DNA from 3 places in the Mesorhizobium sp. B2-4-6 genome. Region 1 is predicted to be linked to each of the others. Evidence: predicted binding sites of a transcription regulator. Region 1 holds the regulator's gene; each other region holds the start of a gene.

Evidence for each region. The regulator LexA, encoded in region 1, represses DNA repair genes until DNA is damaged. The targets are predictions, from matches to a motif close to TGTTCNNNNTGTGTTCNG.
Region 2: the regulator LexA is predicted to act here: its motif matches at 7,306-7,323, upstream of ruvC (crossover junction endodeoxyribonuclease RuvC).
Region 3: the regulator LexA is predicted to act here: its motif matches at 5,760-5,777, upstream of parE (DNA topoisomerase IV subunit B).

Annotation. Positions count from the first base shown of each region.
Region 1 covers NZ_VFVI01000002.1:267,297-278,025, reverse strand. The annotation lists gene lpxI (UDP-2,3-diacylglucosamine diphosphatase LpxI) at 1-642, shown strand, start outside; gene lpxB (lipid-A-disaccharide synthase) at 632-1,819, shown strand; gene gltA (citrate synthase) at 1,873-3,201, opposite strand; gene gltX (glutamate--tRNA ligase) at 3,381-4,805, opposite strand; gene FJ957_RS07175 (ComEC/Rec2 family competence protein) at 4,909-7,365, shown strand; gene lexA (transcriptional repressor LexA) at 7,406-8,140, opposite strand; gene kynU (kynureninase) at 8,590-9,837, shown strand; gene FJ957_RS07160 (alpha/beta hydrolase) at 9,892-10,722, shown strand.
Region 2 covers NZ_VFVI01000005.1:257,541-268,269, reverse strand. The annotation lists gene FJ957_RS16155 (TonB family protein) at 1-640, opposite strand, end outside; gene tolR (protein TolR) at 648-1,106, opposite strand; gene tolQ (protein TolQ) at 1,116-1,826, opposite strand; gene ybgC (tol-pal system-associated acyl-CoA thioesterase) at 2,135-2,608, opposite strand; gene FJ957_RS16135 (cellulase family glycosylhydrolase) at 2,739-3,989, shown strand; gene FJ957_RS16130 (metallophosphoesterase) at 4,007-4,909, opposite strand; gene ruvB (Holliday junction branch migration DNA helicase RuvB) at 5,043-6,080, opposite strand; gene ruvA (Holliday junction branch migration protein RuvA) at 6,124-6,744, opposite strand; gene ruvC (crossover junction endodeoxyribonuclease RuvC) at 6,755-7,264, opposite strand; gene FJ957_RS16110 (glycosyltransferase family 2 protein) at 7,463-8,527, opposite strand; gene FJ957_RS16105 (DUF1465 family protein) at 8,836-9,366, opposite strand; gene FJ957_RS16100 (DUF2269 family protein) at 9,916-10,467, shown strand; gene FJ957_RS16095 (sulfite exporter TauE/SafE family protein) at 10,497-10,729, opposite strand, start outside.
Region 3 covers NZ_VFVI01000002.1:661,098-671,826, forward strand. The annotation lists gene FJ957_RS09160 (type II secretion system F family protein) at 1-268, opposite strand, end outside; gene FJ957_RS09165 (CpaF family protein) at 273-1,694, opposite strand; gene FJ957_RS09170 (response regulator/pilus assembly protein) at 1,691-2,905, opposite strand; gene FJ957_RS09175 (hypothetical protein) at 2,919-3,194, opposite strand; gene FJ957_RS09180 (type II and III secretion system protein family protein) at 3,199-4,566, opposite strand; gene cpaB (Flp pilus assembly protein CpaB) at 4,668-5,588, opposite strand; gene parE (DNA topoisomerase IV subunit B) at 5,843-7,897, shown strand; gene FJ957_RS09195 (FUSC family protein) at 7,940-10,021, shown strand; gene FJ957_RS09200 (VOC family protein) at 10,107-10,544, shown strand; gene FJ957_RS09205 (DUF2336 domain-containing protein) at 10,559-10,729, opposite strand, start outside.

The sequences.
Region 1 (10,729 bases):
AAGCGCAGGCCCCGGCTGAGCAGGATAAAGCCGACATTTGGTCTGCTGGCGATAATTCCCTCCGTGGTCAGAGCGTTGCGACGCGGCGACGACGGCCTGCTGAAGGTGTTGACCCGAGGCCTGGAAAAGCGAGGCGTCAAGGTCGTCGGCGCGCACGAAGTCGTTCCGGAACTGACGGCTGGCGAAGGTCCATTGACGGCGATCGGGCCAAACCAGTCCGACTGGCGTGACATCGAAGCCGCCCGTAAGGCGGCCAAGGCCATCGGCGCACTCGATATCGGCCAGGCTGCGATTGCGATCGGAGGCCGAGCTGTCGCGCTGGAAGGCATTGAGGGCACCGCCGGCCTGCTCGACAGAACGCGGGAATTGCGCGGCCACGGCAGGCTGGCCGGCAAGGCGCGCGGCGTGCTGGTCAAATGCGCCAAGCCGGGCCAGGAATTGCGCGCCGACTTGCCCACGATCGGCCCGCAGACCATCGAGGCTGCGCATGCGGCAGGCCTTGCCGGCATAGCCGTAGAAGCCGGCCGTTCGCTCATTCTCGAGGGCCCGGAAACGCTGGCACGCGCCAATGCGCTCGGCCTGTTCATTGTCGGCCTGCCCGCGACGCAGATGGCCAATGGGGAGCCGGCTAATGGTCTCTGACAAGCCGCTCAAGATCGCCGTCGTTGCCGGCGAGGAATCCGGCGATCTGCTCGGCGCCGACATCGTGCGGGCGCTCGAACGCACGACCGGCCGCAAGGTGCAACTCGTGGGCATCGGCGGCAGGCACTTGCAGCAGCTGGGACTGAACCCGCTCTTCGACGGTGGCGAAATCGCGCTGATGGGTTTTAGCGCGGTGCTGCGCGACCTGCCGCGGCTGATGCGCCGTATCAGCCAGACGGCGGCGATGATCGCGGCCGAGCGGCCCGATTGCCTGGTCACCATCGACAGTCCGGACTTTTCGCTGCGCGTCGCGAAGAAGGTCCGCGCAACGGCGCCGGCCATCCCGATCGTCCACTATGTCTGCCCGAGCGTATGGGCCTGGCGGCCGGGCAGGGCGGTGGCGATGAAGCCCTATGTCGATCACATCCTGTGCATCCTGCCGTTCGAGGTGAAGGCGCTTGCCCGTCTTGGCGGGCCGCCGGGCACTTATGTCGGCCACCGGCTGACGCAGGATCCGGGCATCCTCGGCGCCGCCAAGGCGCAGAGCCAGCCGCGCGACCTCGCCGAGGGCCGCGTCAAGACGGTGCTGGTGCTGCCCGGCTCGCGCCGCGGCGAAGTTCGCCGGCTGATAGAGCCCTTCGGCAAGGCGATGTCGGCGCTGCGCCAACGCGGCCACCGCCTGCGCTTGCTGTTGCCGACGGTGCCGCATGTCGCCGAACTGGTGAAGGCCTCGGTCGCGAGCTGGGACGACAAGCCGGAAATCATCACCGAGCCGGAGCGCAAATGGCAAGCCTTCGGCAAGGCCGATGCGGCGTTGATCGCGTCTGGAACGGTTTCGCTGGAACTGGCGCTCGCAGGCGTTCCGATGGTTTCCTGCTACAAGCTCGACCCGATCGCGCGCCAGATTCTGCAGCATATGGTGACGACGTGGTCGGCACTGCTGCCCAATTTGATATCCGACCGCGCGCTGGTGCCGGAATTCTACGATCAGTATGTCAGGCCGGAAAACCTGGCCCGGCAGCTGGAAGCCCTGTTTGCCGACACCGGCATGCGCGCTTGGCAAAAGGCGGGCTTTGCAGAGATCGCCCGGCGCATGACGACCGAGCGGCCCTCGGGCGAGATCGCCGCCGAAGTGGTGATGGGGTGTATCAGGAAGGCAGTAGGCAGTAGGCAGTAGGCAGTAGGCAGTAGGGGCTCTCTTTCTACTGCCTACTGCCTACTCACTATTCCCTATCTCTTAGCAATCGGCACGTAATCGCGTTCCGTGGCGCCGGTGTAGAGCTGGCGCGGGCGGCCGATCTTCTGGTGCGGATCCTCGATCATTTCCTTCCACTGCGCGATCCAGCCGACGGTGCGGGCAACGGCGAACAGCACGGTGAACATGGTGGTGGGGAAGCCCAACGCCTTTAGCGTGATGCCGGAGTAGAAGTCGACATTCGGGTAGAGCTTCTTTTCGATGAAGTAGGCGTCGGTCAGCGCGATCTTCTCCAGCTCCATGGCGATGTCGAGCAACGGATCGTCCTTGATGCCGAGTTCGCCCAGCACTTCATGCGCCGTCTTCTGCATGATCTTGGCGCGCGGATCGTAGTTCTTGTAGACGCGGTGGCCAAAGCCCATCAGCCGGAACGGATCGTTCTTGTCCTTGGCGCGTGCGATGAATTCCGGGATGTGGTCGACATGGCCGATCTCGCCCAGCATGTTGAGGGCTGCTTCGTTGGCCCCGCCATGCGCCGGACCCCACAGGCAGGCAATGCCGGCGGCGATGCAGGCGAACGGGTTGGCGCCCGAGGAGCCGGCGAGGCGGACGGTCGAGGTCGAGGCGTTCTGCTCATGGTCGGCATGCAAGATGAAGATGCGCTCCATGGCGCGCGCCAGCACCGGATTGATCTTGTATTCCTCGCACGGCACGGCAAAGCACATGTGCAGGAAGTTGGCGGCGAAGTTCAGCTCGTTCTTCGGGTAAATGAATGGCTGGCCGATGTGGTATTTGTAGGCCATCGCCGCGATCGTCGGCATCTTGGCGATCAGGCGCATCGAAGCGACCATACGCTGGTAGGGATCCGAGATGTCGGTGGAGTCGTGATAGAAGGCCGATAGCGCGCCGACCACGCCGCACATGACGGCCATCGGATGCGCGTCGCGGCGGAAGCCGGTGAAGAAGCGCGACATCTGCTCGTGCACCATCGTGTGGCGCGTCACGCGATAGTCGAAATCCTCCTTCTGCGCCTTGGTCGGGAGTTCACCGTAGAGCAGGAGGTAGCAGACCTCGAGGAAGTCGCCATGTTCGGCAAGCTGGTCGATCGGATAGCCGCGATGCAGCAGGATGCCGGCATCGCCGTCGATGAAGGTGATTGCCGACTCGCAGCTTGCCGTGGAGGTGAAGCCGGGGTCGTAGGTGAAGACGCCGGTCGTGCTGTAGAGCGCGCCGATATCGATCACGTCAGGTCCGGTCGACCCGCTTCGCACCTTGAATTCATGGGTCTTGCCGGCAAGTTCGAGCCTGGCGGTCGACTCATGCGCCTTGCCGCTCGGTTCCAGTTTTGTCGCAGCTTCGCTCATTGCAAACTCCTTTATGTTCTCATGCCGGCAAGGCAATTCCTGCAGACGACACGTCGAAATCACCGGAATGCGCGAACTTGCCATCGCATTTTAGGAGGTGCGTGCCAGATTGGGCCAAGGCCTAATGTTGCACTGCGAAACACACCTTTCAATGCCAATCTTCTTGGGCCAGTTCGCTCCTAATCGATTTGATCTCCAATCCTCGCCAGGCTTTCCTGGCGACCCAACACGGCAAGCACGTCGAACACGCCGGGCGAGGTGCTGCGGCCGGTCAGCGCGGCCCGAAGCGGCTGTGCCACGGCGCCGAGCTTGTGCCCACCGGCCTGCGCAAAGTCGCGGATCGAAGCCTCGGCCGAGGCGGCGCTCCAGTCGCCCTCGACGGCAGACAATGCGCCATGCGCGCCGCGCAGAATCGCGCGCGCATCCGCGTTGAGCAAGCCGGCCGCCTTCTCATCCAGCGGCAACGGCCGCTCGGCGAACAGAAACGCCGCTCCGTCGACCAGCTCGACCAGGGTCTTGGCCCGCTCCTTGAGACCGGGCATGGCGGCAAGCAGTTGCGCCTTGCGCCTGTCGTCGAGCTTTGCCGCGAGCATCGGGCCGCCTTCGAGATAGGGCAAGGTGGCGACGAAGATGTCGAACAGCGCCTGGTCATCCATCTTGCGCATATGGACGCCGTTCAGCGCCTCGAGCTTGGCGAAGTCGAAGCGCGCCGCGCCCTTGTTGACGTCGCCGATGTCGAACCACGCGATCATGTCCTTGACCGACATCACCTCGTCGTCGCCATGGCTCCAGCCGAGCCTGGCCAGGTAGTTGAGCAGAGCCTCGGGCAGATAACCCATGGCGCGATAGGCCTCGACACCGAGCGCGCCGTGCCGCTTTGACAGCTTGGCGCCGTCGGCGCCGTGGATCAGCGGGATGTGCGACATCGACGGCACATCCCAGCCCATGGCATTGTAAATCACCGTCTGGCGCGCGGCGTTGGTCAGGTGATCGTCGCCGCGGATGATGTGGGTGACACCCATGTCGTGATCGTCGACGACGACGGCATGCATGTAGGTTGGGACGCCGTCGGAACGCAAGATGATGAAGTCGTCGAGATCCTTGTTCGGGAAGCGCACCTCGCCCTGCACGCGGTCGTTGACGATCGTCACGCCTTCGGTCGGCGCCTTGATGCGGATCGCACCCTTGACGCCTGCCGGCGCCTCGGAGGGGCCGCGGTCGCGCCACTGGCCGTTGTAGCGCGGCGGCAGACCCTTGGCCCGGGCCGCCTCGCGCATCGCCTCGAGCTCGGCCGGCGTCTCGTAGGCGTAATAGGCCTTGCCCATGCGCACCAGCTCCTCGGCCACCTCGCGATGACGCGGCGCGCGCTCGAACTGCGAGACCGCCTCGCCGTCCCAGGAGAGGCCAAGCCAGGTCAGCCCGTCGAGAATGGCGGCGGTGGCAGCTTCGGTGGAGCGCTCGCGATCGGTATCCTCGATGCGCAGCAGCATCGTGCCGCCGGTGTGCCTGGCATAGAGCCAGTTGAACAGCGCCGTACGCGCCCCGCCAATATGCAGGTAGCCTGTGGGCGAGGGGGCAAAACGGGTGACGACCTTGTCGGACATGGAACTCTCGAGGAAGCACTGAAAAAATGCATGTTTCGCGCGGACTTCCACGCGACCGGCGTTCATGTAGCATAGGCGGTCTGGGGCGCAAGGGGCAGACCCGATGGCTGGACGTGGCCGGGGCGCGGAGGAGGGCGGGGGAACGACAGCTGGCGTCAGCGAACGCCTGATGTTTGCCCATGCCACGCCCGAAGAGACAGCGCCGGTTTCGTTCCCGGAGCCGCGGTCATCTACCGAGCTTATGCCGCTCGGTGACGGCGCAATACGGCCGGTCTCGCCAACGGCGAGCGTCGGCCGTATCCGCAAACAGCTTGGCCGCGCCTCGCTTCCCGCACTGCGCCGGAGCATCGGCACTGCTGCCGCCACCGAGCTCGACCGCGGCATCGGCTTCCTGCTGGTGCCGGTGTTTCTGGCCGCCGGCGTCATCTGTTACTTCTCGCTGAGCGCTGAGCCGGATCTCTACAGGCCGCTTGCGGCGGTGGCCCTGGTGGCTGTCTGCGCGACGGCCTCGCGTTCTCGGCACAGAACGCACCTTGTCTTCATGGCGGCGTTTTTCTGCGCCTTGGGTTTTCTCGCGGCCAAGGTCGAGACATGGCGAATGGCGACCCCGATGCTGGGCTCGGAAATCCAGACACGGCTGACGGGCCGCCTCGTCACCGCCGAGGCGATGGCCAATGGCCGTGTCCGGCTGACCATCGACTTGATTTCCACGGAGCATCCGAAGCTGCGCTACGCGCCGGACCGCGTCAGGCTTTCGGCGCGCAGGATCCCGCCCGACATGACAGCCGGGTCGATGCTGACCGGCTATGCCAAGCTGTTGCCGCCGACCGGCCCGGTTCGGCCGGACAGCTACGACTTTTCATTCGACAGCTATTTTGCCGGGATCGGCGGCAGCGGCTTTTTCCTGGGTGATCCAAAGCTGATTGCGCCAGCGGAAGCGCCCTTTGGCGCGCGCGTCGCATCGGCAGTGGAAAACGCGCGCGAAGGGATCGCCGATCACATCAGGAGCGCCATCGGCGGATCCGAAGGCGAGATCGCAGCCGCACTGATCGTCGGCGTCCGCGCCGGCATTCCGGAAACCATCAACGAGTCGATGCGACGGACCGGCATCTACCACATCATCTCGATCTCCGGGCTGCATATGGCGCTGGTCGCCGGCACGATCATGGTCCTTTTGCGCGGCGCCTTCGCGCTGTTTCCGGATTTCTCGTCGCGCCGGCCGGTGAAGAAATATGCCGCTGCAATCGCGCTGTTCTCGATCGCCGCCTACCTCGTGATCTCCGGCATCGTGGTGGCGGCCGAGCGGAGCTTCATCATGCTGGCCGTGATGCTCGCCGCCGTGCTCTTCGACCGCGCGGCGCTCACCATGCGCAACCTGGCGATCTCGGCCATCGCCGTCATCCTTGTCTCGCCGCACGAAGTGGTCGGCCCGAGCTTCCAGATGTCCTTCGCCGCCACCGCCGCGCTGGTCGGCGCCTATGCCGGTTTTGCCGACTATCGCGCCGGCAAAACGACCGCGCCGCCGGCAAAGCGTTCGTTTCTCGGCTTCGTGTCGCGAAAAGTGGCGGTTGGAGTGGGCGGCGCCGCTATAACGTCGCTCATCGCGGGCAGCGCGACATTGTTGTTTGCGATCTGGCACTTCCAGCGGGTGTCGCCGCTCAGCCTGCTGGCCAATCTGGCGGTCATGCCGATCGTCTCACTGATCGTCATGCCGTTCGCCGTGTTGAGCGCGCTGGCCATGCCCTTCGGCTTCGACGGTCCATTCCTTTATGTGATGGGCCAGGGCCTGACGGCGATGATCGCCATCTCGGCGTGGATCTCCGAGCGCTCACCGGTCGATGCCGTCGGGCTGATCTCGATCCAGTCGGTGCTGCTGGCCACGGTCGCGCTGGTCATCGCGACGATGGCCACCACCTGGCTGAGGCTTGCCGCCGTACCCTTCGCGCTCGCCGCGCTGCTGGCCATTCCTCATGCCCGCGCCCCGGATGTGCTTGTCTCGGAGGATGCGCATCTGGTGGCGATGCCGATCGGCGGCGGTGAGCTTGCCATCAACCGCACGCGCTCCAACGAGTTCACCACCGACAACTGGAAACGGGCGCTGAAAGCCGAGGAAATCGTACCGCCGGAGACGTTCGCTAAAGACGCCATGGACATCGCCGATCCCGTCGACCTGCCGCCCGGCTCGCCGTTCTACTGCACCGGCGACCTCTGCATCGGCCGGCATCCTTCCGGCGCCATCGTCGCGCTCGCCGAGAATCGCGCCAGCGCCCGGCCTGCTTGCGGTTTCGCCGACCTCATCGTCATCGACGACGCCACAGCCTACAACCCATGCCGCGATGCGCGCGTGCTTGTCGTCACCAAGCGGCAACTGGCACGCGACGGCAGCGCCGCCATCTTCTTCGATTCGCGATCGGCAACGGCGCGGCCGACCGTTCGCTACGCGGTCGAAGAACCATACCGACCCTGGCACGAGCAGCGGAAATACGCGCGTGAGGCGAGGGGGCTGCCGCCCTATCAACGACCGGAAAAGCCGGCGGTCGCGCCGCAGTTGACAGAGTAGATGGCACGCAATCCCGGCGGAGACCGCCGTGCGGTTCTGCTCAGTAACGGCGGATGAGTCCGACGAGCTTACCCTGAACCTTGACCCGGTCCGGTCCGAAGATACGGGTCTCATAGGCCGGGTTGGCGGCCTCGAGCGCGATCGAGGCACCCTTGCGACGAAACCGCTTCAGGGTCGCTTCCTCGTCGTCGACCAGCGCCACCACGATCTCGCCCGGACTTGCCGTATTGGCATTGCGGATAATGACGGTATCGCCGTCGAAGATACCGGCCTCGATCATCGAGTCGCCCTTGACCTCCAGCGCATAATGCTCGCCGCCCATGATCATGTCCGGCGGCACCGAGATCGAATGCGTCTGGTGTTGGATGGCGTCTATCGGCACGCCGGCGGCGATGCGGCCCATCACCGGAATGGATACGGCCGAAACAGCGTCGTCGTCATTGCTGGGTGTCGGCGTGCGCGAGGGCGTGGCCGGCTTGACCTGGCGGCCGAGATTGCCCTGGCCGCCCTGGATGACGCTCGGCGAAAACTTTCTCGCTGCATTCAGGCCGGGCGCGATCGAGTCGGGCAGCCGCAGCACTTCAAGCGCGCGCGCACGGTTCGGCAGCCGGCGAATGAAGCCGCGTTCTTCCAGCGCCGTGATCAGCCGATGGATGCCCGATTTGGAGGCGAGGTCGAGCGCTTCCTTCATCTCGTCGAAAGACGGCGGAATCCCGCTCTCCTTGAGGCGTTCATGGATGAACATCAGCAGTTCATGTTGTTTGCGCGTCAGCATGGCGGCCCCCTTGGGTTCTGAAACCAGAATCAGAAAAACAAACCCAGAACAAACACTATCTGTTCCAGTTGTGTTCCGCAACCGTTTAAAGTTTAGTGAATTTGTTGAGACTTCGGAAACAATGTTGCATCCAAGCGATACTCGGCCGAGCCAGGTCGGCGGTGTCATTGATTCCGCTCGATTTTGCAGCCCTCCTCAAGCTGCAGCGCGGTCCACCACCGTCACAAAGGCGGGGGCGGGATCGCTTCGGCTCTTGCGCGAACGTGCTTCACCGTGAACGAAACGGACCCAAAATGCCAACCTCGGCAATGATTCCGATCCATGGTCTTCGCCGTCTATGGACCAGCTAACATGGCGCAGAAGGTTCTTGCCGTGGCACGGACGGTGGTGAGACAACCACCCTTGGCCAACCATGAGGGGCGCCATGCCGAAATGGAGGCGGCAGCATGATGGGGGGAATTCCTGATCTCGCCGAGATCGAGGCGATGGATGCCGCGGATCCGCTGCGCGCGCTGCGCGATCGCTTCGTCCTGCCGGAGGGGGTGATCTATCTCGATGGGAATTCGTTGGGAGCGGCCTCGCACGCCGCATTCGACGAGTTGCGCAAGGCAGCCGCCGAGGAGTGGGCGCATGACCTCATTCGTGCCTGGAACAAGGATGGATGGTTCGACATGCCGGTCGAGCTGGGCGACCGGCTCGGGCGCCTGATCGGCGCGGCGCCGGGCCAGACCGTGGTCTGCGACACCACGTCGATCAACATCTACAAAGTGCTGCACGCGGCGATGGCGATGCGGCCGGGCCGAACCGTGATCGTTGCCGAGGGCGACAGTTTTCCGACCGATATCTATATGGCCGAAGGGGTGGCCTCGGCCGGAAAGAACGCTGTCCTGCGCCTGGCTGGCGTGGACGCGCCGACCATCGAGGAACTGATCGACGAACGCGTGGCGGTGGTGTTGGTCAACCACGTCAATTACAAGTCCGGCGAGTTGCGCGACATGGCGGCGCTTACGCGCATGGCGCATGACGCCGGTGCGCTGATCGTATGGGATCTCTGCCACAGCGCGGGCGCCATGCCGGTTGAGCTTGACAGGGCAAGCGCCGATTTCGCCGTCGGCTGCACCTATAAATATCTCAATGGCGGGCCGGGTTCTCCTGCCTTCATCTATGCGGCCGAGCGGCATCTTGCCGATGTGCGGCAGCCGCTCAGCGGGTGGTGGAGCCATGCACGGCCGTTCGCCTTCGAGCAAGCCTATGCGCCAGGCACCGGCATCCGCCGATTTCTGTGCGGCACGCAGCCGGTCCTGTCGATGCGGACGCTGAAAGGCGCGCTCGACATCTGGAACGGCGTTGACCTGGCGACGGTGCGGAGGAAGAGCATTGCGCTGGCCGATCTATTCATCGAACTCGTCGAGGTACGGTGCGGCGGTTGCGATCTTACGCTGGAAAGCACCCGCGACGGCGCCAAACGCGGCAGCCAGATTTCCTTCATTCACCAGCATGGCTACCAGATCATGCGGGCCCTGATCGAACGCGGCGTGATCGGTGATTTTCGGGCGCCGTCGACCATGCGCTTCGGTTTTACCCCGCTCTATGTCGGCTACAGGGATGTCTGGAATGCCGTCGAAGTGCTCGAAGACATCTTGCGGACCGGCGTCTGGCGAGAAGCCCGCTTCGCGGTCAAGACAACCGTTACCTGACCGCGGCGATGCCAATTAAACTCCGCTCAACATCGACCTGATCGCGGAGGGGCCGTGTTCGAAAACCGTATTGCCGACTGGGACAACGCCTATGCCAACGGCGCGAACATCGCCGGCGGCGACCGCTGGCCCGCGGCTTGGGATCACCCGGCGCGGGCCTTTCGGGAAAAGCTGCTGGCGCAAGGCAGGGCGCGGTTCGATATCGTGTACGGCGAAGCGCCGCGCAACCGGTTCGATCTGTTTCTCCCACCTGCTGCGCCAAAGGGGCTCGTCGTGTTCATCCATGGCGGTTACTGGATGGAGTCAGACAAGACCTCCTGGTCGCATCTGGCTGGAGGTGCGCTCGGCCACGGTTTTGCCGTCGCCATGCCGTCTTACACGCTTTGCCCGCGAACCAGGATCAGCGGCATCGTCAACGAGGTTGCGGCAGCGATCGAGAAGGCGGCAGCGATGATCGATGGTCCGCTGGTGCTGACCGGGCACTCGGCCGGCGGGCATCTCGCCAGCCGGATGGTGACCGCGGCCTCGCCGCTGTCGTCCGATGTGTCGCGGCGCATATGCCAGGTTGTTTCGATCTCAGGCCTGCACGACCTTCGGCCGCTGATGTTCACCGCACTGAACGAGACCCTGAACATCGACGAGAAGGAAGCGTTGAGCGAAAGCCCGGCTTTGCTGCGGCCTCGGCAGGGAGCTCGCGTCACCTGTTGGGTCGGCGGCGGCGAGCGTTCGGAATTCCTGCGCCAGAGCGCGTTGCTTGCTAACATCTGGACCGGGCTCGGCGCCGCCACCGGTTCAGTGGTCGAGCCGGACCGGCATCATTTCAACGTTGTCGATGGGCTCGGAGATCCGGATCATCCCCTCACTCGCGCACTGATCGCCGAATAGAGCAATT
Region 2 (10,729 bases), on a different contig from region 1:
GCTTCGGCCGCGCTTCCGGCGCCGGCGCCGAATCCGGAAGCTTTGCCTCTTCCGTCGGCTGATCCTGCGAGATCGCCTCTGCGACGGCGTCGGGCTTGACCTCTTCCTTTTGGATGGCCGCGGTCTTGTCCGGCTGCGGCGCGGGCGTCGGTTCCTTGGCCGGCGTCGGCTTCGGCTCCGTCTGCTTGACCGGCTCGGGCTTGACTTCTTCCTTCGGCGTCGGCGTCGGGGCTACCTCGGTCGCCGGGGTCGGCTTCGGCTTCTCCTGCGGCTTCGGCACGTCCTCGACCGCGGGCTTCTCGGTCGGCGTCGGTGCGGGCGGCGGCGCCGCTGTCTTCTCGACCGGCTTGGGCTTGGCTTGGTCCGTCACCGGCTTGTCGGTATCGACGGTGTTCTCGCCGACCTTCTGGGCGTCGGGCACGACATCGGGACGCTTGGTCGGCAGCGGCGCCGGCTTGTCATGCATGACCGCCTTCTTGTCGCCCTGCAGCGTCTGTGCCACGGCTTCCATCGGCACGATGTCGACCGCCACCGACTCCACGTCGCTGGCAGGCATGGCCGGCGGCGACGACAGCGTGAACAGCCCGAAGGCCAGCGCCACCGCATGCAATATCACCGAAGAGGTGAGGCCGGTCCGCATTTGGCGTCTACTGATCCTGTTCCTGCAGCGAGACCAGGCCGATATTCTTGTAGCCGGCCGCCGAAATGCGGGCCATGACCTTCATCGCCGTGCCATAGTCGGTCGACTTGTCGCCGCGGATGAAGATGCGCTCGTCATAGCCGGTCTTGGAAATCGCCTGCAGCTTGGCTACCAGTTCCTCGATCGGAATCTCGGTCTCCTGAAGGAAAATCTTGCCCGCGGCGTCGATCGAAACGGTGATCGGCTGGGTGTCGACATTCATCGCCTTGGCCTGCGTGTCCGGCAGGTCGATCGGAACCCCGACGGTGAGCAGGGGCGCCGCGACCATGAAGATGATCAACAACACCAGCATCACGTCGACCATCGGCGTGACGTTGATTTCGGATATCAGGGCATGGTGACGGCCACGCCGCCTATGGCCGCGTCCGCCTCGCCCCATGCCACCTGCGCCTGCAGACATCCCCATGATCGTTCCTCAGGTCTTCTGCGCTACTTTTTCATCGATTTGGCGCGAGAGTATGGCGGAGAACTCGTCCGCGAACCCTTCCATGCGCACACCGAGTTTGTTCGCGTCCGATGACAGCTTGTTGTAGGCGATGACCGCGGGAATGGCCGCGAGCAGGCCGATCGCGGTCGCCAGCAGAGCCTCGGCGATACCCGGCGCCACCACCGAGAGGCTGGTATTCTTCGAGGCGGCGATCGCCTGGAACGACGTCATGATGCCGATGACGGTGCCGAACAGCCCGATGAAGGGTGCGGCCGAGCCGGTGGTGGCGAGGAAACCGAGGCGACCCTCCAGCTTCTCCATTTCGCGCGTCAGCGCCAGGTCCATCGCCTTGTCGATGCGGGTCTGCAGCGCCAGCGCCGATTTCGCGCCCTTTTCGAAACTCTTCTTCCATTCGCGCATGGCGGCGACGAAGATCGCGCCCATGCCGGTGGTCTTGCGGTCGGCCAGCGTCCGATAGAGTTCTTCAAGCGATTGCCCGGACCAGAAGATCTGCTCGAAGCGGTTCAGTGCCAACTTCATCCGGCTATAGGCGACGAGCTTGTCGATGATGATGGCCCAGGTCCAGATCGAGGCGCAGAGCAGGCCGATCATGACCAGCTTGACCACCCAGCCGGCCTGCATGAACAGCGCCCAGATCGATAGATGCGCTGCCGGATCGGCGAGTGCGATGTTTTCCATGACTTAAGTCCTTAAGATTATCCGGGCATCGCTGGCGGCTGGCCCATGGCATCCCTTTGGTCCGATCGCGCGAAGCGTGAAGCTTGCGGGATAAGCCCCGAGTGCACCGTTTCGCGGCCTTTTCGAGGCAAATATTGGTGAAAGGAAGGCGCACGGATTGCGCCAATCTTCGCCAATTCCTTCATGAACCGTTATGGTTAAGGATGGGTTAGGACGTAAGCCGCGGCGCATTGCCGCGCGTGGCTGGTCCGGCCGGAGACCGGGGCCGTCTGGTCAAGGCCTTCCGGATGGGACCATGTGTGGAAGCTTCAGGCTTTTGCCTTCGGCATGAAAGCCGCGATCCATTCCTTCGGGAAACGCTTTGGCCGGCCGCTTTCGCCGACGATCGCCGCTTCGACCTTGGCCTCGACCAGCACATCGTCGCCGCGCTTCAATTGCTGGCCCATGAAGATGCGGGCGCCGGAAATGTCGTCAGTGCGTGTGTCGATGGTCAGGATATCATCCATGCGCGCCGGCGAACGGAAGTCGATCTCCATGCGCCGCACCACCCAGACGATCCGCTCGCCATGCTTGCCGTCCAGGAGTTCGGTGTGATGGACGCCGGTCAGCCGCAGATAGTCGGAGCGGCCGCGTTCGAGGAATTCGAGATAGCGCGCATGATAGACGACGCCGGAGAAATCGGTGTCGGCATAGTAGACCCGGGCCATCAGCCGATGGCCGAATTCGGTCAGCGCGCCGGAAAGCCCGGCGCTCAGCGCCGCCGATTCACCATGATCGTCCATCGCGCTTTCCTTTTCAGGCCCGAACAGGCACCTAAAGCCCTCGGACTTCAGGCACTTTTCTATGCGTATCGTTATCCCAAAACCGCTGCACACTTTTGGGCGACACGCACTGTTTTCGCGCGGGAACGGGATGGCATTGTTGGGCACGATGATCAAGACCTTGATGGCGGCGCTGCTTGCGTTTGCCGCTTTGGGATTGCCCGCCGGAGCGGCGACGTTCTCGATGAAACGCGGCCTCAATCTCGACCAGTGGGTGACCTGGCCGGCCGAGGACAGATGGGGCGACCGCCAGGCCATCCTGCCCTATCCGGAGTGGCGCAAATTCCTCAACGAGGACGACCTCAAGGCGCTCAAGGATGCAGGCTTCGACTTCCTACGCATGCCGGTCGATCCCGCGCCCTTTCTTTCGGACCAGAGCGCGGCCCTTCGCGACGACCTCTATGGCAGCGTGCTGGACTCGGCGCGCATGGTCAACCGCGCCGGTCTCAAGGTGATCGTCGACCTGCATCTGATCCCCGCCGGCGGCAATCGCAAGATCGGCATGAGCGAGGTGATGCACGATCCGGCCGTCTTCGATGCCTATACCGAGCTGGTGCGCAAGATGGCGCGGACGCTCTCCAAGGAGGATCCAAAGCTTGTCGCGCTGGAACTGATGAACGAGCCGCTGGTCGATTGCGACGCGAGCGTCACCAATCCTTGGCCCGAACTGCAGAAGCGCTTGTTCGCCGCCGCGCGCGCCTCTGCCACCAGGCTCACGCTGGTGCTGAGCGGCGGCTGCTATTCGAACGCGGAGTCGCTGGCCAAAATCGATCCCGGGACGATCGCCGATGACAACGTCATCTGGACCTTCCACTCCTACGATCCGTTTCTTCTGACGCATCAGGGCGCTAGCTGGGCCGGCGACTTCATCCCCTATGTCACCGGCCTGCCTTACCCGCTGACGGCCGTTCCGAAGGCGCAGTTGGACATGACGCTGGACACGATCCGCGACCGGATCAAGGCCGAGGCGCCCTGGCCGCGACGGAACGGCCTGCTCGCCTATCTCGACGAACAGGCGGCGACGATGGACAGTCCTGAAAAGCTGCTTGGCCTGATGGATGCGCCGTTCGCGACGGTCAACGCCTGGGCGAAGGCAAACGGCGTCAAGCCGCAGGATATCACGCTCGGCGAATTCGGCATGATCCGCCAGGAATACGGTAACGGCTTCGTCATGCCGGCCGCCTACCGCGCGGCCTATGTGCGCGACATGATCGCCCGCGCCGAGGCGCATGGCTTTTCATGGTCGGTGTGGAGCTATGGCGGCGCCTTCGGCATCGTCGATGCCTTCGACGGCGAAAAGGCGGAACCCGACGTGATGGACGTGATCAGGTCGCTTCGGTAAAACGCGCGGAAAGCGGACTATCCCAGATCGATCTGCAGAATCTCCGGCCGCACCCCGAAACGTATCGGCGCGATGCTGAAGCCCAGTCCACCGGAGACAATCAGGTTGCGGTCGTTCTCGACCACGTGGCCATAAGCGTAGCGGTTGCCATAGGCGGAAGGCACCACCGGCGAATAGCCGAACAGCCGCACCTGTCCGCCATGCGTGTGACCGGACAAGGTGAGCGAAACCCGCCAGGGCACTTTCGGAAAAATGTCCGGCTCATGCGCAAGCAGGATGATCGGAGCGGTGTCGCCCACCTTGGCCAGCGTGCCGGGAAGGTCGTCGAGACCGGTGAGCCCGCTGCGGCCCCTGGCCTTGTCCGGCAACAGGGCGATCTGGTCGGCCAGGCCGGCTATCCAGAAGCCCTGCCCGTCCTTTTCCAGGCGTACGACGTCGTTCTCCAGCACCGGAATGCCGACGGCCTCCAGCGCCTTTCGCGAAATGGTCGGCCCTGCCCCGGCCGCTTGCGCCGAGCGATCCTCCCACCAGTCGTGATTGCCGAGGATAGACCACACGCCGAGCGGCGCCTTGAGCCCTGCCAGCGCGGGCGCCCATTCCGACGCGTTTACCCAGCCGGTCACCAGCCGGGTCCCGGCGGGGTAGTCGCCAAGCATGACGATGACGTCCGGCTGCAGCGCATTGGCTTCCTCGGCAAGTGCTGCGATCCGTTCCGGCGTCATCCAGGGCCGGCAGGCGTGGATGTCGGCCAGCGCCACGACACGCAACTTGAGTCCGGCCGGCCAGTGCGGCGGCGTCAGCGTGTAGCGCTTCACATGGGTGAGCAGCATCGGCTCGATACCGACGGCATAAGCGCCAAGCGACACCAGGCTGAAGGCCGAGCCGCCGACAAGGCGCAGGAAACCACGTCTGGTGATCATGGATCGGCCCAAGCCCCTTGGGATTCTATCGGGAAGCTGCCTTAAAGGCGGCAATTGCGCCCTCAGCTAGGCGGAGGCGAGCAGATTCTGCACAGACGGGCCGTTACGCGGCCAAACGGCGAACAAATATGCGTTACTCTTCCTGGAACAGGCTGATCTGCTGCTGGGCGATATCCTTCGGCGGGTCGAGCCCGAGATGGCGCCAGGCATTGGCGGTCAGAACGCGGCCGCGCGGCGTGCGCTGGATGAAGCCCTGCTGGATCAGATAGGGCTCGATGATGTCCTCGATGGCGTCTCGCGGCTCGGAGAGCCCGGCCGCGATCGTCTCGATGCCGACCGGTCCGCCGCCGAAATTGCGCGCGATCATCGACAGATAGCGGCGGTCGAGCGCGTCGAGGCCGAGCGCGTCGACCTCCAGCCTTGTCAGCGCCTCGTCGGCGATCTTCCTGTCGACATGGCCGTCCCCCGCGACGCTGGCGAAATCGCGCACCCGGCGCAGTAGCCGGCCGGCGATGCGCGGCGTGCCGCGCGCGCGGCGCGCGATCTCCAGCGCGCCATCGTCGCCAAGCGGCATCGACAGGATGCGGGCGCCGCGCCGCACGATCTGCTCCAACTCCTCGACCGTATAAAAATTGAGCCGGACGGGAATGCCGAAACGATCGCGCAGCGGATTGGTCAGGAGCCCAAGCCGGGTCGTCGCCGCGACCAGCGTGAAACGGGCAAGGTCGATCTTGACCGAGCGCGCCGCCGGCCCCTCGCCGATGATCAGGTCGAGCTGGAAATCCTCCATGGCCGGATAGAGGATTTCCTCGACCGCCGGATTGAGCCGGTGGATCTCGTCGATGAAGAGCACGTCGCGCTCCTCGAGATTGGTGAGCAGCGCCGCCAGATCGCCGGCCTTGGCGATGACCGGGCCGGAGGTCGAGCGGAAATTGACGCCGAGCTCGCGCGCCATGATCTGCGCCAGGGTCGTCTTGCCGAGCCCCGGCGGACCGACGAACAGCACATGGTCGAGCGCCTCGCCGCGGCCCTTGGCGGCATCGATGAAGACCTTGAGATTGGCGCGCACCGCCGCTTGGCCGACGAACTCGTCGAGCGACTGCGGCCGCAAGGTCTGGTCGGCATCCTCACCGCGCTTGTCGGGGGCAATGAGGCGGGGCGAAAGGCTCATGCCGCCTTCCTTGCATAGGACCGACAATGGAACAAGCGCCGCCTCACCGCGCCAGTTCCTTAAGGCCGAAGCGGATCAGCTTGGACGCATCCGCGCCCTCGCCGGCCGATTTCAGCGCTGCCGCGACCGCGTTCGCAGCGATATCGCGCGAATAGCCGAGATTGACCAGCGCCGAGACAGCGTCGGTGATCGGTGCCGCCGCGACACCTTCGCCGAGTTCCTGCTTGAGGCCGATCGTGCCGCTGGCCGCGCCCGCATAGGCCGGCGCCTTGGTGCGCAATTCGGTGACGATGCGTTCCGCCACTTTCTTGCCGACGCCGGGGGCGCGGGAAACCATGGCGATGTCGCGCAGCGCGATCGCATTGGCGAGTTCGGCCGGCGCCAGCGTCGACAGCACCGCCAGCGCCACCTTGGCGCCGACGCCCTGCACATTGTTCATCAAAAGCCGGAACCACTCGCGCTCCAGCGCCGACTGGAAGCCGTAGAGCCGGATCATGTCCTCGCGCACATAGGTCTCGATGAACAGCACCACCGCCTCGCCGGGCGATGGCAGCGACGCCAGCGTGCGCGCCGAGCAATGCGCGACATAGCCTACGCCGTGCACGTCGACGAGGCAGGAGTCCTCGTCGATCTCGTCCAGCGTGCCTTTCAGCTTGCCGATCATGATTGTCCCCTCACGCCAGCGCTGCCATCCGGTAGGCGACGCTTTGGCGGTGATGCGCATGGCAGATGGCGATGGCCAAAGCGTCGGCAGCATCGTCGGTATCGAAGATCGCCTTCGGCATCAGCACCTTGACCATCATATGGATTTGCTTCTTCTCGCCGTGGCCGACGCCGATAACCGCCTTCTTGACGGCATTGGGGGCATATTCGGCGACCACCAGCCCGGCACGCGCCGGCACCAGCATGGCAATACCGCGCGCCTGGCCGAGCTTCAGCGTCGCCGTGGCATCCTTGTTGACGAAAGTCTGCTCGACCGCTGCCTCATGCGGCATGGCTTGGTGCAGGACCTCGGCCAAACCGTCATGCAGCTGGCAGAGCCTTGTCGCCAACGACTCCTTTTCGTCGGACCTCACCGTGCCGGACGCGACGAAGCGCAGCGAATTGCCGACGCTGTCGATAATACCCCAACCGGTGCGCCTCAGCCCCGGATCGATGCCGATGATGCGAATCGCTTCCCCCATGCGCCAAGTCTAGCCGTGGCGGCAAGCGATGCCAGCGAAATGTGAACAAACCAGAAACAATCGCGATCTTAAGAACGCATTCGAAATCCCATCAAGCTGGCGTTCACGGGCTGGCAGGCGCGAAATCCCGGACCTAATGCGTGTCGCGCAAAAGTGCGCAGCGGTTTTGCGATAACGACATGCATGAAAACAAAGCCTTTAGTTCGTCACACGACGGATGGTTTTCGACAGCCGCGTGAGAAATGCCGGCCTCGACGACGCGACCAGCTTCCATGCCAGGACTGCATTTCCCATGCGCCGCGGCAGGAGCCCGATGCAGAGGAACCAGGCTGCCAGCGCGGCCCGCCGCCGCCAGGATGCGTCCATTTCCAGACTGGCGGCGGCGCCCGCTTTTGCCAGCCCCAGCCGGGAGTCGGTCGTGACCGGATGCCGGGGCTCGTCGACGCAAAGCGAGGCCAGTCGCTCTTCCAGATGAACCGGATCGCGAAGGCCGGCATCCGGCGGTACGGTCAGACCGATCTCGGCCGCCCGGTCGGACAAGGCTTCAAGGCGCCGGAAGTCATGCGCCACGCGCCAGCGCGCCCGCTCGGCAAGCTTTTCGGCAAAGACCGAATGGTTGGAGCCGTGGATGCGGTAGGCGCCAAGGCAGGTGTCGATGGATTTCACGTCCCCGTGCAGCGGCGCGAGCGTTGCGAGATAGCCATCGGCGCCTTGCCGGAAATCGCTTTCGGGCACGGGCATTATCGGATCCAGCGCCTCACGGTCGAACGCCAGCCCGCTCGTCACCGTCGTACGGTAGCGCCCCTTGCGCAACAACTCCGGGACGACGTCGCCCGAGTCGAACGGCTGTTCCGGGGGCGGAAAGACATCCTTGATATGTTGGTCCTCATCGACGAGATGCAATCTGAATTGCGCCTGGGCGACATCCGCGTCCCACTCGCCCAGGACCTCGGAGACGGCGTTCGGATAGAGATAATCGTCGGCGTCGAGGAAAAGAACGATCTCCCCGGTGCTCGCCTCGAACCCCGTATTGAACGCAGCGGCATGTCCGCCATTCCTGCGCCTGAGGCACGAGCGGATCTTGTCGCCGTAGGATTCGATGACGGCCACCGACGCGTCCGTCGAGGCGTCGTCGACGACCACGACCTCGACATTTTGGTGGTCCTGCTCCAACGCGCTGTCGATGGCGCGTCCAAGAAACTGTCCGTAGTTGTAATTGGGGATGATGATCGATACCGGGATGCGGTCCAATGGCGAATGCACGGATCAAGCCTCGCAATCTGCTTTGGTCACAGTGACGGTGATTTTCTTGCAAAACCGGCTCGGGTCGACCCGGCTGCGGCGAACGGCTCCAACTAGAGGCCCATCGCTTCAAGACAAGGGCGATATTTCTCGCGAAGGCCGGCATGACCTTCGATGCAACGACGGCTGCCGCAGTATCGAAGAGCAGTCGGCGGTCGCAGGCATTCGGCTTACGGCCACGATCGCGGCTCGCCGGATCGCGCCTCGATTGAAGGATGTGGGTTCCCGCTTCGCGCGCCGCTGTCGCGGCGTTTGTTGCAAACGCGGTTTCAGCCGCGCGCGAAAGCCGTATTCAAGAGACTGATCTGGTCGGAAACCGGGTTGGCCCGCCGGCTGGGGACGTGCGTGTCGTTGATGACGCCGCCATAGATTTCCTCGTCCATGCGCCGCACCAGAGCCTGCAGGCGCAACGAACGCGTCACGAGGTCCAGAAAATCCTTGGGCAGTTCGTTCCAGCCAAGCGCCTCGTCATGCGCGGAGGCGGTGTCGAGCCGCACCTTGGATTTCTCCGAGGCCACCTGGTCGCGCGTCATCTCGCCGGAATTCGCCGCCCGCTGCAAAAGCAACCAGGAAGCGACCTGCATGAGCCTTGTGGTCAGCCGCATCGACTCGGCCGCATAGAGCGTCGCCGCCGTGCGCGACAATTTCTTGGCTTCGAGCCTGCCCTTGCCATCGAGATATTCGGCGGCCTGCTCGACCAGCCCCATACCTTCCTGGTAGAGCGGCTTGAAGGATTGGGAGAAAACCCGGCGCTCCGCCAATTTGATGGTTTTCGCGCTGCCCTTCGAAGGCTCGTTCATCGATACGCCCCTGCACTGCCGTCGGCCGATTCGGCAATCCTTGCCGACGTGGCCCGCACCCTAAATGACTGAGGCTTGAAAATGCGCTTCGATGCCCATGAAGGCAAGCGCATGTTTAACAAACGGTTAACGCCGGCCTCGTTCCAGCCATTCGCAAGCGGATGGCACCGGCTTGCCGCCCGCGGACAAAAAAAGAGCCGCGGATAAGGCGGCTCTCAGGAGTTTAACAGGGAGGCGTCAAACAAAGTGGCTCCAACCACTCGGTAAGAATCCAGCAAAACTGGATGCGCATAGTAAACGCCCGTAAAGCTTAATGAACCCTTAACGCGGCGACGATTTTTTAAGCGAACGCGCTTTCCCGTGCCGCAATAGGACAGCCGGCCTCGCCGCCCGGGAACCGTATTTCGGATGCAGTCATCGCGGCTTTCGAAACATGTAGGCTGCCGCCGCGGCATCGTTCCGAAACACGCGCCACGCAAAAGCCCGCTCCTCTGAGCGGCGCGCAAAACCGCGCCGCTCAAAATCATGCGGGATATCCGGGAGCAGATCATGGATTGGTATTCGATCGTCAAATTCCTTCACATCGTTTCGGCCGTTTTGTGGGTCGGCGGCGGCTTCGTGCTGTTCCTGCTCGGTGTATTGGCCGAGCGTGCCGGCAACATCGAGGACAAGCTGCAGGCTATGCGCGCCAGCGGACAGCTCGGCGGCAGGTTTTTCGCGCCGATGTCGATGCTGACGCTGGTCTTCGGCCTCATCATGTGCGGCTTCTGGGTCGGCTTTGCCGACCTGTGGATCGTCATCGGCCTCGTCGGCTATGCCACGACCTTCTCGATCGGCATGCTCGTCTTCAAGCCGACCGGCGAGCGCATGGGCGCCATGATCGCCGAGCAGGGCGTGACGCCGGCCGTTCTTGCCATCGGCCAGCGCATGATGAACTGGGCGCGCCTCGATTATGCGGTGATGCTGGTGATCATCGCCGACATGGTGCTGAAGCCCACCCTGCACGACATCGGCATTCTTGCCGGCATGGTCATGGTGGTTGCGCTGGGCGCCGCGCTCGCCTTCGGCGGCGGTCGCCAGATGGTGCCGAACGCTGCCTGAGTCCTTGTGGTGAGTGGCCAGATGGCCACTCACCACAAGCCGGCGATACCATCCCACAGCAACTTGACGGCGACCACCGCGACGGTGGCGTAGGTGAACGGGTAGAAGATCTCCGGCCGCATGCGGCGCACCAGCCACGCCCCGGCGATGGTGGAGAGCGGCGCCAGCGGCATCAGCACCGCCGACGCTGTGAGGTTGGTGGTGTCGAACTGGCCGAGCGCGAAATAGGGGATGAGCTTCAGCGCGTTGGTGGCGGCAAAGA
Region 3 (10,729 bases), 390 kb from region 1:
GCGTGGTCATGCCGGACTGCGTGCGCAGGGCGCGGAAGCGGTCGAGGGAAAAGATGGAGCCGCCGCCGTCGATCCCGCGTTCCTTGCGCAGCTGGATCAGCACCTGCTCCTGGCTGATCTTGTTCTCCGCGAGCTTCATACGCCGGTTGATGGCCGTGCGCTTGTCGCTGCGCCCGGCATAGAGCAAATAAAGGCCCTCGGCGATCATGATGCCGGTGAGCGCCGCCGCGGCGTAGACGACATAGACCGGGCTGAATCCCTCGAACACCGGCCTAGTCCTGCGGCCGGCCGGGTTCGAAATACTTGCCCGGGAATTCGATGCCCATGTTGCGCAAGTCCTCGAGGAAGCGTGGCCGGATGCCGGTCGCTTCGAAGTGGCCGAGGATCTTTCCGTCCGCCTCCATGCCGGTGCGCACGAAGCGGAAGATCTCCTGCATCTGAATGACGTCGCCTTCCATGCCGGTCACTTCGGCGACGCTGGTCACCTTGCGCTTGCCGTCGGACAGGCGCGTCAGCTGGACGATGATGTCGATGGCGCTGGAGATCTGGCTGCGGATCGACTGCACGGTCATCGGCATGCCGGTCATCCCGAGCATCTGCTCCAGACGCGAGATGGCATCGCGCGGCGTGTTGGCATGGATGGTGGCCATCGAGCCTTCGTGACCGGTGTTCATCGCCTGCAGCATGTCGAAGGCCTCCTCGCCGCGGCACTCGCCGAGGATGACGCGGTCGGGGCGCATGCGCAGCGCGTTCTTGACCAGATCGCGCTGCTTCAATTCGCCGTGGCCCTCGATATTGGCTGGACGCGTTTCCATGCGCGCGACATGCGGCTGCTGCAGTTGCAACTCGGCCGCGTCCTCGATGGTGATCAGGCGCTCGTCTTCCGGAATGAAGGCCGACAAGGCGTTGAGCATCGTCGTCTTGCCCGTGCCGGTGCCGCCTGAGATGATCGTGGTCTTGCGGGCATGCACCGCCGCCGCCAGCACCTCGGCCATGTTCTGGGTGATGGCGCCGAATTCGACCAGCTTGTGCAGGCCGAGCTTGTTCTTGGAGAATTTGCGGATCGACACCAGCGGCCCGTCGACGCCGACCGGGCGGATCGCCGCGTTGAAGCGTGAGCCGTCGAGCATGCGGGCGTCGACCATCGGCTGCGATTCATCGACGCGGCGGCCGACCGCCGCGACGATTTTATTAATGATTCGAAGTAGATGTGCCTCATCCTTGAACGGGATGTTGACCTGCTGCAGCTTGCCGCGCCTTTCGACAAAGCAGTTCTGGTGACCGTTGATCAGGATATCGTTGATCTCGGGGTCCTTGAGCAGCGGCTCCAGCGGGCCGAGGCCCACCATCTCGTCGACGATGTCGTCGACCAGGGCGTCGAGTTCGGCGTTGTTGATCGCCATCCGCTCGTTGCGCGTCTTTTCCGAGACGAATTCATGCACCTGCCGGCGCATTTCATCCCGGGGCAGCCGCTCCAGCGCCACGAGGTTGATCTCCTCGAGCAGCATGCGATGGATACGCACACGCGCATCGAGCACCTTGTTGGCGCTCTTGGCAGGCGCTGCTTCAGGCTTCGGCGGCGCCGGCTTGCGGGTCGTCGGGATGATCACTGCATTGTGCGTCACCGACGCGGGTTCGGGCGCCCGCTGCGGACGAACGTCGCGGCTCTGCAGGTTGGAAAAGCGGCTGTTCATCCTGCCTTCCTCTTCAGCAAGCCCTTGCCCAGGCCGAACAGCGACTTCGACTTGGCCATCGTCTGCACGGCCTCCTCCGGCAGGATGATCTTCTTCAGGTCGTTGACGACATTGGCGTTGGGATCGATGGCGTGCAGCGGCACGCCGCGGTCGACCGCCTCGCGCACCAGCCGGTAATTGTTGGAAATGCCGCCGACGAAATGCTCGCCGAGTATCTCCTGGACGTCAGCCTGCTTGATGCCGCTGTCGAACATCTTCTGCTCGAAGCGGTTGACGATGACGTTGGGCTTCACTTCCTTGCCGGCGGTCTCATAGACGGCCTGGATGAGACGCTGCGTATGGCGCAGGCAGGGTACCGTCATCTCGGCGACGATATAGAGCTTGTTCGAGCCGAGCAGCACCGTCTCTGTCCAGGGGAACCATGTGCGCGGCATGTCGATGACGACATTGTCGAAATAGGCCGCCACGAGGTCGAGCATGCGCACCACGACATCGGTCTTGAACGAGCGCATGTCCGACGGGCGCGTGGGAGCGGCAAGCACGCACAGCCCGCTCGCATGCTTGGACAGCATCACGTCAAGCAATTGCCGGTCGAGGCGCTCCGGCTGGTTCTCGATTTCCGTGATGTCGAAGCGCGGTTCGAGATCGAGATATTCGGCGCAGGCGCCTTGCTGGAAATTGAGGTCGACGACGCATGTCGAGGCGCCGCGCGTCACCGAATGATGCAGTTGGAACGCCGTCTGCAAGGCGAGCGTGGTGGTGCCGACGCCGCCGGCGGCCGGCATGAACGTGTAGATGTGCGATTCGGTGTTCTCTTCCCGCCCCGGCCCTTGCAGCGCACGGATGACGGAACGCACCAGGTCGGCCGTGGTGATCGGCTTGACCAGGAAATCGGCGACCTTGAGCTGCACCAGGATACGCACCGCCGCCGCGTTGAATTCCTGGGTCACGACGACCACCGGAACGCTGCCTTCCAGCCGTCGCATGACGCGCTGCAGCGACTCGATTTCCTCGAGCTTGGCTGCATCCATGTCGACGATAACCGTGCCGAAGTTCGTCTCGAGGATCTCGCCGCGCAGCTCGTTGACGCTCTTTTCCAACGTCAAAAGCTCGATGACCTCGGAGGCCGCGAAAGCCGTCCGTGTGTCTTGCAAGAACGTCCTGTCCGTCGAAACGAGCAGGATCTTCTTGGTCTTGCTACCAGATGCCATCGTCGTCAGCCCGTCAGTCCGATGTCGTTGATGATGATGTCGTCGGCGCCGACCCCGAGCCGGCCTTCGCACCGACGGCGGTGCTCTCGGAACCCGGACGCCGGGCCGGCACGAGAAGCCGGGTATTCTGCACGCCGTACTTCCACGGATCGACCATCTGCATGGCGGTGTTGGACGCCTGTGCGTTGCCGACTCCGGGCGTCACCCCTTCGGTGCGGACATAGTCGTCGCTGGTGCAGCCGCCGGCGAAACCGGCCAGGAGCAGAGCGATGCAAACGGGGATGCGCATGGCCTTAGTCCTTTGGCAGATCGAGGAAGTGGCCGGACGTGGCGGCAGCCATCGGGCGGGCGGCGCTGCCGTCCGCCAGCGTCACCGGACGCTTCGAGGCCGAGGCGTCCACTTCCTCGGTGTTGTTCAGGAAATAGTCGGCGGGACTTGCCGGCTGGGTGCCGTCGATCGGCTCGACCATCTTCTTCGAGGGATCGACCGGCTTGACCAGATAAGGCGTGACGATGATGACCAGGTCGGTCTCGCGCCGCTGATAGGATTTCGAGGAAAACAGCGGACCGAGCACCGGCAGCCTGCCGATCCCCGGCACCCGCGATGTCGTGATGTCGTTCTGCGACTGCAGGAGGCCGGCGATCATGAAGCTCTGGCCGTTCTTGAGGTCGACCGATGTCCTTGCGCGGCGCACGATGAAGGCCGGAATGGAAATGCCGCTGCTGACCTGGATGGAAGCGGACGGGTCGATCGAGGACACTTCCGGCGCGATGTCGAGGCTTACCAGCCCGTCCTTCAGCACCGTCGGCGTGAAATCCAGGCCGACGCCGTACTTCTTGTAGGTGACGCTGATCTTGCCATTGTCTTCGGAAACCGGGATCGGGAACTCGCCGCCGGCAAGGAAGCTCGCCGTCTGGCCCGAACGTGCAATCAGGTTCGGCTCCGCCAGCCGCCGCGCCAGGCCGCGTTCCTCCAGCGCCTTGATGGCGATGTCGATGGAAACGCCGTTCGAAAGCAGGCTGCCGATGATCTCGCCTGTTCCGGCAGCCGTCAGGTTCCCCCCATCCGGGTTCAGCACGACTTTGCGGTTGCCGATGCCATAGGCGAAATTGGCGGCGTATTTGGCGCCGAGATCCTGACCGGCCTGGCGATTGATCTCGACGAAGCGGACGTTGAGCTGCACCTGCTGCGAGGACGAGATGTTGACCGAGTTGATGATTTCCTCGTTGCCGGAAAAGCGCGACGCGATCTTGCTGGCCTTGTCGGCGGCGACCGCATCGTCGGCCTCGCCCGACAGCACGACGCGGCCGTTCGCCGAACCGACCTTGATCTTGGCGTCGGGCACGCTGGCGCGGATGGTGCTGGCCAGTTGGTCGGTGTCCAGCGTCACCTCGATGTCGATGGTGCCGACAAGCTGCTTGTTCTGGTCGAACAGGGCGATGCCGGTGGTGCCCAGATTGTTGCCGAGCACGTAGAAGGACTTGTCGGTCAGCGGATTGACGTTGGCGATCTCCGGATCGCCGATGACGATCTGGTAGAAGGCGGCGCTCGTCATGATCGTCTTCGGCTTGCCCTTGGCCACCTTGATCGAGGCGTTCTTGTTCGCCGAGACATAGACGACGTCATTGCCAGCCCTTGCCGGCGCGGCGACGCCAAGCATTGCCGCCGCCAGCGCTATCGCGCCGAGAAGACGCCATCCCCCGGTCGTCCGAAATGCATCAAACCCGAACATCTTGCCCCGTCCCCGCCGGTCCCCACCGGCTATTGCTGCAGTTCCTGCGGCGGTTCCCGTGAAGGAACCTTGTATTCCTCGACCTTGTCGCCACGCGTCACGATCACCGTCTTTAGTTTCGGCTCGCCCTGGTCTTTCGTCATCGCATTGACGAGCGAGGCGGTGCTCGCCTGCGCGTTTGCGGCAACCGAGCCGCCGAAGGACGAGATGGTCGTAAGCCCGCCATTGCTGGCGGTTGCGTCGGCGGCCGACCGCAGCGACAACGACAGCGTGCCGACGGTGCGGGCAAGCGCCACTTTCTGCGCCCCTTCGTTGGTGACTTCGAGGGTCACGGAATTGGCGATTTGCGGCTCGGTCTTGCGCTCGTCGGCGCCCTGTCCGACCGAAAGCACCTTGGCGTCGGAGACGACGATCTCGGACGTGACGGTCGACCCGGCGGCGCCCTGCGCATTCTTGGACACTTCCTGGATATCGCCAGCGTCGCGCGTCAGCACGACGTCCACGCGGTCTCCCGGCGTGATGAAGCCGCCGACACCGGCGATCTCATCGGTGCGGATGGTGACGGCCCGCATTCCCGGCGACAGCATGTTGGAAAGGGTGGCGCGGCCATTCGGCCCCGACAGCTTGGTGAGCAGCACCGGTTCGTTGACCTCGACCGGCGACAGCACGACCCGGCTGCCGTCCGCAAGCAGCTTGTCGATCGTCGGGAAAGCACCTTGCGGCAGCGAATCCTGCGGCCACGGAATCTCGGCGAGCAGCGGCCGTCCGAGCTCCATGCCGTAGCGCAGCGGCGCGCTTGCGACCACGATGGTCTTGAACTCGACCTTGGGCTGCTGCGGCGCCATGACGGAGACGACCTTGACCTCGGGCTGCGCCTTCGCCTGGCTCTTGACCCAGAAATCCGCCGCAAAGATCGAGATCGCGCCGAACACGGCGGCGATGCCGATCATGGTTATGGCCCTGCCCCTCACAACGAAACCCCTGACGCCCGTGGTCTTTTGTTGGTTAGGCCTCACGCTAGGCGTTAATGTTAAAGAATCGGGAACACCGGGGCACGCCGGCCGCCCTATTTCGGCCGGCTTGGTTATCGAATGGTTTTGGAATAAGAGACAGTTTGATCCCTGAACGGAACAGGAACTCGTTCGCCCGCCAAAAGCGTGGCAGTATCGAGACGTGATTCGCATTACCGGACGCTAGGCCCAGCATGGACGACAGCAACGACCTCTTCGGCAAGATGGAAAAGCCGGCACAGCCGGTGCGCGCGCCGTCACGCCCGGCCGATCCGCTCGTGCAGGCCGCGAAGCGTTCGACCGCCGTCCGCGACGGCAGCGAGGGCTACAGCGCCGCCGACATCGAGGTGCTGGAAGGGCTCGAGCCGGTGCGACGCCGTCCGGGCATGTATATCGGCGGCACCGACGACAAGGCGATGCATCACCTGTTCGCCGAGGTCATCGACAATTCGATGGACGAGGCGGTCGCCGGTCACGCCACCTTCATCGACGTCGAGCTTTCCGCCGACGGCTTCCTGACCGTCACCGACAACGGCCGCGGCATCCCGGTCGATCCGCATCCGAAATTCAAGAAGCCGGCGCTCGAAGTCATCATGACCACGCTGCATTCGGGCGGCAAGTTCGACTCCAAGGTCTACGAGACCTCCGGCGGCCTGCATGGCGTCGGCGTCTCGGTCGTCAACGCGTTGTCCGACCATCTCGAGGTCGAGGTCGCGCGCGGACGTCAGCTCTACCGCCAGCGTTTTTCGCGCGGCGTCCCGGTCAGCGGTCTTGAGCATCTCGGCGAGGTCCACAACCGCCGCGGCACCAGGACCCGCTTCCATCCCGACGAGCAGATCTTCGGCAAGGGCGCCGCCTTCGAACCGGCGCGGCTTTACCGCATGACGCGCTCGAAGGCCTATCTGTTCGGCGGCGTCGAGATCCGCTGGACCTGCGATCCGTCGCTGATCAAGGAAAAGGACCAGACGCCGCCCAAGGCCGAGTTCCATTTCCCCGGCGGCCTGAAGGACTATCTCAAGGCGACGCTCGGCGACGAATTCCAGGTCACGCGCGAGGTCTTCGCCGGCAAGAGCGACAAGCAGGGCGGCCACGGTTCGCTCGAATGGGCGGTGACCTGGTTCGGCGGCGACGGTTTCCTCAACTCCTATTGCAACACCATTCCGACCCCCGAAGGCGGCACGCATGAGGCCGGCTTCCGCAACGTGCTGACGCGCGGACTGCGCGCTTACGCCGACCTCATCGGCAACAAGCGCGCCTCGATCATCACCACCGACGACGTGATGATCTCGGCCGCCGGCATGCTGTCGGTGTTCATCCGCGAGCCTGAATTCGTCGGCCAGACCAAGGACAGGCTGGCGACGATCGAGGCGATGCGCATCGTCGAAAACGCCCTTCGCGACCCGTTCGACCACTGGCTGGCAGACAATCCCCAGGAAGCCTCGAAGCTTCTGGAGTGGGTGATCGCGCGCGCCGACGAGCGCGTGCGGCGCCGCCAGGAAAAGGAAGTCTCGCGCAAGAGCGCGGTGCGCAAGCTGCGCCTTCCGGGCAAGCTCGCCGACTGCACGCAGAACGCCGCCGCCGGCGCCGAGATCTTCATCGTCGAGGGCGACTCGGCCGGCGGCTCGGCCAAGCAGGCGCGCGACCGCGCCAGCCAGGCGGTGCTGCCGCTGCGCGGCAAGATCCTCAACGTCGCCTCTGCCGGCAACGACAAGCTCGCCGCCAACCAGCAGATTTCCGACCTGATCCAGGCGCTCGGCTGCGGCACGCGCTCGAAATACCGCGACGAGGATTTGCGCTACGACCGCGTGATCATCATGACCGACGCCGATGTCGACGGCGCGCACATCGCTTCGCTGTTGATCACCTTCTTCTATCAGGAGATGCCGAACCTGATCCGCGGCGGCCATCTCTATATGGCCGTGCCGCCGCTCTATTCGATCCGGCAGGGCGGCAAGGTCGGCTACGCCCGCGACGACGCGCACAAGGACGAACTGCTGCGCACCGAATTCACCGGCCGCGGCAAGGTCGAGATCGGCCGCTTCAAGGGCCTGGGCGAGATGATGGCCGCGCAGCTCAAGGAGACCACGATGGATCCGAGGAAGCGCACGCTTTTGAGGGTCGACGTGATCGACGCCGAGCAGGCCACCAAGGATGCCGTCGACGCGCTGATGGGCACCAAGCCCGAGGCGCGTTTCCGCTTCATCCAGGAGCGCGCCGAATTCGCAGAGGCGGATGTGCTGGATATCTGATCGCCCGCCGGTCCATAACAGTCTCCGGCGCGGAGAACCGATGTGACCTGGACGCGGTTGAAAGAGCTTGTCGAGACGCCCTTAAGCGGTTTGACGCAGCCGACCCGTTCGGACTGGATTTTTGCCCTGCGCACGGTTTCGGCCGGACTGATCGCGCTGCTTGTCGCCTACGCGCTGAAGCTCGACCATCCGCAATGGGCGATGATGACGGTGTTCATCGTCGCGCAGCCGGTCGCCGGCATGGTGCTGGCAAAGGGCTTCTACCGGCTGCTTGGCACGCTGGCCGGCGGCCTGGCGGCCGTCGGCATCACATCGCTGTTCGGTGCCAATCCCTGGCTGTTGGTGAGCGTGCTGGCGCTCTGGATCGGCGTCTGCACGCTGGTCTCGTCGCTATTGCGCAACCCGGAAGCCTATGGCGCCGCGCTTGCCGGCTATACCGCGATGATCATCAGCCTGCCGGCCCTCGGACAGCCGCATATTGTCGTCGACCTCGCCATCGCCCGCTGCGCGGAGATCGCGCTCGGCATCGTCTGCGCCGGCGTCACCAGCCGGCTGATCCTGCCGAAGCTCGCGGCCGACGCCATCATTTCCAGGTTGAAGCGCAGCATCCTCGACCTCGCCGAATATGCCGGCGGCGCCTTTTCCAACGGCGATCCGGCAAGCCTCGCCGCACTCCAGCGCAAGCTGATCACCGATGCCCAGACGCTTGCCGAGATGCGCACCTATGCGCGCCTGGAGGCGCCGAGCTTCGCCACCCGCGCCCACCCGGTGCGGCGCACGATCGGTCAGCTTCTGTGGGCGCTTTCGGCGGCGCGCGCGCTGCACAGCCACCGCAGGCCGAAGAACGCGGCGCTCATTCCCATGCGCAGCGAATTGAAGGCCTTCGTCGGAGAACTTTCGGCGACACCCGGCGCGCTCGACGACACCGGCCCCTGGGTGGCGCGGCTCGATGCGATCGCAAGCAAGGCCAGGGAGATGCCCGACCTGCCCAACGATAACGGCTCCAACGACACCGCCGAAGAGAAGGTCGGCACCATTACCCGCCTGACCATTGCCGGCGATTTCGCCGAGGCGCTGAAGCAGGTGATGCGCGGTCTTGACGCGCTCCGCTCGCCCGTCTCCCGGAAATCGAGCGAGCGAGGCCAGCCGGCGCTGGTCGTCCACCGCGACTACCAGGCCGCATGGCGCAACGCGGTGCGCGCGGCGCTCGCGACGTTGCTCGTGGCGGTCTTCTGGCTGACGACCAAATGGTCGGAAGCAGCCGGCACCGTCATCCTCGTCGCCGTCGTCTCCAGCCTGTTCGCGGCACGCCCGGATCCGGTGCAGTCCGCCTGGGGTTTCTTCACCGGAACGCTGATCGCGCTGCCGTTTGCCTTTCTGGTCGGCCAGGTCGCGCTGCCGGCGCTGCCGGGCTTCGGCTGGTTCACGCTCTTCGTGGTGCCGATCCTGGTGCCCGCGGCGCTCGGCATGGCAAATCCCCGCCATGTCGGTGTCGCCACCGCCTTCGCCATCAACTTCCTCGCCTTCCTCAGCCCGCATCAACAGATGATCTACGATCCCGGGCCGTTCTTCGCCGGCTCGGCGTCGATCCTGGTCGGCATCCTGATTGCCATCGGTGTCTTCATCGTCGTGCTGCCCGCCGACCCCTGGGTCACCGTGGAGCGCATCTCGCAGGCGATGCGCGAGGATTTGGCGCGGCTTTGCCTGCATGAGCGCATTCCCCGGCGCTCGGCCTTCGAAAGCCTCGCCTATGACCGGATCAACCAGCTGATGCCACAGGTGCAGCAGACGAGGCGCAAGGGCGACCCCATTCTTGGCGGAAGCATTTCGGCCGTAACCGTCGGGCTGGAAGTGCTGCGGCTGCGCCACGCGCAACTGAACTCCGCCGTCCCGCACGAAACGGTCGAGTCCATCGGCAATTTCTTGCGCGGCCTGGCGGGCGAATTGCTGTTTAGGCGGCCGGGCGAGCCGCAGACCGCGACCGTCGCGGTGGCGAGGCAATATGCGGCCAGCATCGCCCAACGCAGCGATCGGCTCGAAATTCTGCAGATCGCCGCCTCGCTACGCATCATCGCCGCAGCGATGGAAGATTATCCGGATTTCTTTGCGAAGGGTCGCGCCTGAACAATTCGGAGCGTGCGGCGTTTCAGGTCAGACCGGTTCGGGAATGATTCTTGTCAGGCTGGTCGAGACATTTTAGGTTGGACACATGGCGCTCAAACGGATGGACAACATAGGAATCGTCGTCGAGGACCTCGACGAGACGATTGAATTCTTCCGCGAGCTCGGCCTCGAGTTCGAGGGGCGGGCCACTGTCGAGGGAGAGTGGGCCGGACGTGTCACCGGACTGGGCGATCAGCACGTCGAGATTGCCATGATGCGCACCCCGGACGGCCACAGCCGGCTCGAGCTGTCCCGCTTCATCACACCGCCTGTCGTCGCGGATCACCGCAACGCTCCGGTGAACGCCCTGGGCTATCTCCGCGCCATGTTCACCGTGGACGACGTCGACGAGACCCTTGAGAGACTCCGCAAGCGCGGCGCCGAGCTCGTCGGCGAAGTGGTCCAGTACAGGGACGCGTATCGGCTCTGCTACGTCCGCGGGCCTGAAGGGCTTCTCATCGGCCTCGCCCAGGAACTCGGCTGAGACTTGAATATGCCCTAGGCCGCGGCGATGGCCAGCGCGTGCCCGCGCGCATTTTCCCGCAAGGCGTCGAGGTGGATAGACTTCACCAGCCCGGCAAGATCGCCCTCGGCGGATTGGCCGCCGAGTTCCCTCAGCATCAGCCAGCTCACTTCCTGTACGCCGGCGACACGCCGGCCGTTGGCGAC